Regions from separate parts of the Stenotrophomonas sp. 107298_Sma genome, predicted to be linked through region 1. Evidence: riboswitches for the same ligand, from Rfam matches in the RefSeq annotation. Region 1 holds a riboswitch; the other holds the start of a gene.
The links. A riboswitch is a leader RNA that binds a small molecule or an ion and turns the genes downstream of it on or off. The one in region 1 is predicted to bind thiamine pyrophosphate.

Region 1 (2,391 bases):
CGGACCGGTGTTCATCAAGCGCCACCACCACAGCGTGCGCAGCGCCGCCTGCCTGGAAGAAGAACACCACTTCATCGTCCATCTCGCTGCCGCCGGCGTACCGGTGGTGCAGGTGCTTGCGGCAGCCGATGGCCGCACCGCAGTCGAGCACGGCGAATGGACCTTCGAGCTGCATGCCGTGGGCGTGGGCGAGGACCTGTACCGCGATGCCGTGTCGTGGTCGTTGCTGACCGATGTCGCGCAGGCCCGCGAAGCCGGCCGCATGCTGGCCCGGCTGCACTGTGCCGCCGCCAGCTATCACGCGCCACAACGCAGTACCCATCTGCTGGTGGCGCGCGACGACCTGATCCGCGCCGACGATCCGATCGCCGCGATCAAAGCCGAACTGCCCACACGACCGGGTCTGGCCCGCTACCTCGCGCGCATTCCGTGGGAAACCCAGCTTCGCCGCGACGTGCTGCCGTGGCACGCCGGCCTGGCCCAGCGCCTGCGCGACGAACCGCGGCTGTGGGCGCACAACGACTGGCATGTTTCCAACCTGCTGTGGCGCGATGGGCAGGTCAGCACCGTGCTGGATTTCGGCCTGGCCTCGCCCACCAGCGCACTGTTCGACCTCGCCACCGCGATCGAGCGCAACGCGGTGGCCTGGCTGGAACTGGAGCGCGGCCTGGAGGCGGTGCGCATCGACATCGCACTGGCGTTGCTCGACGGCTACCGCGAGGTACAGCCACTGTCGGCAGCACGCGTGCAGCTGCTGGCCGACCTGCTGCCGATGGTGCATTTCGACTTCGCACTGTCCGAAGTGGAGTACTTCGAAGGCATCACCGGCTCCACCGCAAACGCGGATGTGGCGTGGCAGCCGTTCATGCTGGGGCATCCGGCGTGGTTCCACAGCGCGCCGGGACAGGCACTGCTGCAGGCGTTGCACGCAGCGGCGTGACCCGGTTGGCGCACCGTTGGGGTCAGAGCCCTTTCCTGCGGAAAGGGCTCTGACCCCGCTGCCTGAAGGGCACCAGCTCGCAAATCCGTACCATTTGTAGTGAAATGGTGACCTGAAGCGGGGGTGCCTGGATCTGCCAGGCTGAGAGAGTCCCTTGGAACCTGATCCGGTTTGCACCGGCGTAGGGAGCTTTGAGCCGCAGCCACACCCCCGTCATGGGCCGGTGCACCTGCGCGCCGTCGCTTCGTCTCCCTTGTTGTCCGAAGACGAACCGAATGAACCGCTGCCTGCACCCCACCCTGCTCTCCCTCGCCCTTTGCGCCGCGCTGCCGCTGCACGCCAGCGAAGCCGAGGCGTCCCCCGATGCGGCTGCCACCGGCGCCGAGCGTTCGCCGACCGAACTGGCGGCGGTGCGCGTGCAGGCCGGCAAGCCGAAGGCCGATACCTCGCGCGTGAACGCCTTTGGTGGTGGTTCCTGGAAGGACACGCCGGCGTCGGTGAACGTGCTTGAGCGCGACTACCTCGACCGCCGCCAGGTGCGTTCGCTGTCCGAGCTGGCCAGCAACGATGCCTCGCTGGGCGATGCGTATGCGCCGGTGGGCTACTACCAGAACATCGCCATCCGCGGTTTCGCGCTGGACGCCGCCACCGGCTACCGCTTCAACGGCCTGTCCATCGCCGGCGAACAGCGCCTTGCGCTGGAGAACGTGCAGTCGGTGGAGATCCTCAAGGGTGAAGCCGGCTTGGCCGCAGGCGTGATGGCGCCCGGCGGCATCATCAATTACATCGGCAAGCGCCCGGCCGAAGTGCGCAGCGCCACGCTCGGCACCGATTCGGAAGGCTCGCGCTACGTCGCCGTCGATGTCGGCCACTGGATCACTCCGCGTTTCGGCCTGCGTCTGAATGCCGCATGGGACTCCAGCAATTCCTATGTCGAGCACGCCGATGGCCGTCGCAACTTCTATTCGCTGGCCGCCGACTGGCTGATCGGCGAACGCGGCAAGCTGGAAGTGGATGCCAACTACCAGACCAGTTCTCAGCGCTCGGTGTCCGGATACCAGCTGCTGGGCGCGCGCGAGCTGCCACACGGCGTGGATCGCGAATTCCTGCTGGGCTACCAGCCGTGGCAGCGTCCGGTCGACATTGCCAGCACCAACATCACCGCGCTGCATACCTACGAATTCAACGATGCCTGGCAGTCGCGCGTCTCGGTCGGCCACAGCCGCTCGGTCATCGATGACAACGTCGCCTTCGCCTACGGTTGCTACTACGCCGCGCAGTGCGCCGATGGCAGTGTGCCGGGCAACTACTTCGCGCCCAATGGCGACTACGACGTCTACGACTACCGCAGCCCGGACGACACCCGCCGCAACCAGCAGGCCCGTGCCGAGCTGCGCGGCCGCTTCGAGACCGGCAGCGTCGGCCATGAGCTGACCATCGGTGCCGACTAC
Region 2 (2,391 bases), 1.1 Mb from region 1:
TGACCTGGCCGCGACCGTTGCGGTTGAACTGGAACCAGGCCATCGCCAGGCCGATAAGGGCGTAGATCGCCCACGGGTGCAGCCCCCAATGGAAGAACACGTAGCGCATCGACGCACGCGCCGCGTCCATGCTCTCGGGAGCGAGGCCTTCAGGGGGCTTGCTGAAATGCGAGATGGGTTCGGCCGCACCCCAGAACACCAGGCCGATGCCCATGCCGGCAGCAAACAGCATCGACATCCAGCTGGCGCGGGAGAATTCGGGCTCGGCGTCCTCGCCACCGATTCGCAGGTTGCCGAAGCGACCGAAGGCCAGGTACATGAGGAACGTCAGCGCAAGGAATACGACCAGCAGGTACAGCCAGCCGACGCTGCGGATGACATCGGCCAGCGCCGATTGCACCACGGTATTGAAGGGCCCCGGTGCAACACCGGCAAGCAGCACCAGCAGTAGAACCAGCGCGATGGAAACGCGAAACACCATGAAGGAGCTTCTCCGATCAAGGGATTGAGGGGAGCGAGCAGAGCTTGCTGCGAGGGGGCCGGCGGCATGCAGCACGAGCCGGGCAGGGGCCGCGAAGACGGCAACGGAAACACCGGCCGCAGCGGCACGATGCGCGTGCACGTTACTGAATGCGATGTCACGGTTCTGTTAATGCCGATGGAGCAGCGCCATGCCATGCGTGGATGAATCGCCAGGAGATGCAGTGGTTTCTATGCTCTAATGCACGCCAAGAAGCGGGGGTACCGCGGCCTGGTGGCCACGGTTGAGACAGTCCCTTGGAACCTGATCCGGCTCATACCGGCGTAGGGAAGCTTTGCAGTGCAGCCGTGCCCGGACTCCGCCCAAGGACCGTCCGCGCGCGGCAGCAGTGCGCCGCCGCTTCGTCCCTGACCTTTCTGGACGATGCCCCGATGAACGCACAGCTCTCCGCCCTGCAGCAACAGGCCCAGCAACTCTCCGAATCCGTGACCCGGCCGATTCCCGGTTCGCGCAAGATTCACGTGCCCGGCTCGCGCCCGGACCTGCTGGTGCCGATGCGCGAGATCGCGCTGACCCGCACGCCGACGCTGTTCGGTGGCGAAGAAAATGCACCGGTCACCGTCTATGACACGTCGGGCCCGTACACCGATCCGGAGGTGCGCATCGATCTGTCGGCCGGCCTGCCGGCGCTGCGGCGCGGTTGGGTGGAGGAACGTGGTGATACCGAGCAGCTCAACGGCCTGAGCTCGTCGTTCGGCCGCGACCGCGAGCATGACCCGAAGCTTGATGCGGTGCGCTTCCCCGCGCGCAGCCTGCCACGCCGTGCGCGCGCAGGTGCCAACGTCACCCAGATGCACTACGCGCGCCGCGGCATCATCACGCCGGAGATGGAGTTCGTCGCCATCCGCGAAAACCAGCGGCTGGACGCGATCCGCGATGCCGGCCTGCTGCAGCAGCACCCGGGCGAAGCGTTTGGTGCCTCGATCCAGAAGATCATCACCCCGGAGTTCGTGCGCGATGAGATCGCACGCGGCCGCGCTGTGCTGCCCAACAACATCAACCACCCGGAAAGCGAGCCGATGATCATCGGCCGCAACTTCCTGACCAAGATCAACGCCAACATCGGCAACAGCGCGGTGTCCTCGGGCATCGCCGAGGAAGTGGAGAAGCTGGTGTGGGCGATCCGCTGGGGTGGTGACACAGTGATGGACCTGTCCACCGGCAAGCACATCCACGAAACCCGCGAGTGGATCATCCGCAATTCGCCGGTGGCGATCGGCACGGTGCCGATCTACCAGGCGCTGGAAAAGGTCGACGGCCGAGCCGAAGCACTCACCTGGGAGATCTTCCGTGACACGCTGATCGAGCAGGCCGAGCAGGGCGTGGACTACTTCACCATCCACGCCGGGGTGCTGCTGCGCTACGTGCCGCTTACTGCCAAGCGGGTCACCGGCATCGTCAGCCGCGGCGGTTCGATCATGGCCAAGTGGTGCCTGGCACATCACAAGGAGAACTTCCTCTACACGCACTTCGAAGACATCTGCGAAATCATGAAGGCCTACGATGTGACCTTCTCGCTGGGTGATGGGCTGCGCCCGGGCTGCATCGCCGATGCCAACGACGCCGCGCAGTTCGGTGAGCTGGAGACACTGGGCGAACTGACGAAGATCGCCTGGAAGCACGACGTGCAGACCATGATCGAAGGCCCAGGCCATGTGCCGATGCAGCTGATCAAGGAGAACATGGACAAGCAGCTGCGCGAGTGTGGTGAGGCGCCGTTCTATACGCTGGGCCCGCTGACCACCGATATCGCACCCGGCTACGACCACATCACCAGCGCGATCGGCGCGGCGATGATCGGCTGGTTCGGTACCGCCATGCTCTGCTACGTGACGCCGAAGGAGCATCTG

Region 2: another riboswitch for thiamine pyrophosphate. It lies ahead of thiC (phosphomethylpyrimidine synthase ThiC); the one in region 1 lies ahead of ACZK2G_RS00945 (TonB-dependent siderophore receptor).

What each region holds. Positions count from the first base shown of each region.
Region 1 covers NZ_CM151094.1:199,483-201,873, reverse strand. The annotation lists gene ACZK2G_RS00950 (phosphotransferase enzyme family protein) at 1-940, shown strand, start outside; TPP riboswitch at 1,050-1,145, shown strand; gene ACZK2G_RS00945 (TonB-dependent siderophore receptor) at 1,216-2,391, shown strand, end outside.
Region 2 covers NZ_CM151094.1:3,848,430-3,850,820, reverse strand. The annotation lists gene ACZK2G_RS17945 (BCCT family transporter) at 1-481, opposite strand, end outside; TPP riboswitch at 728-829, shown strand; gene thiC (phosphomethylpyrimidine synthase ThiC) at 913-2,391, shown strand, end outside.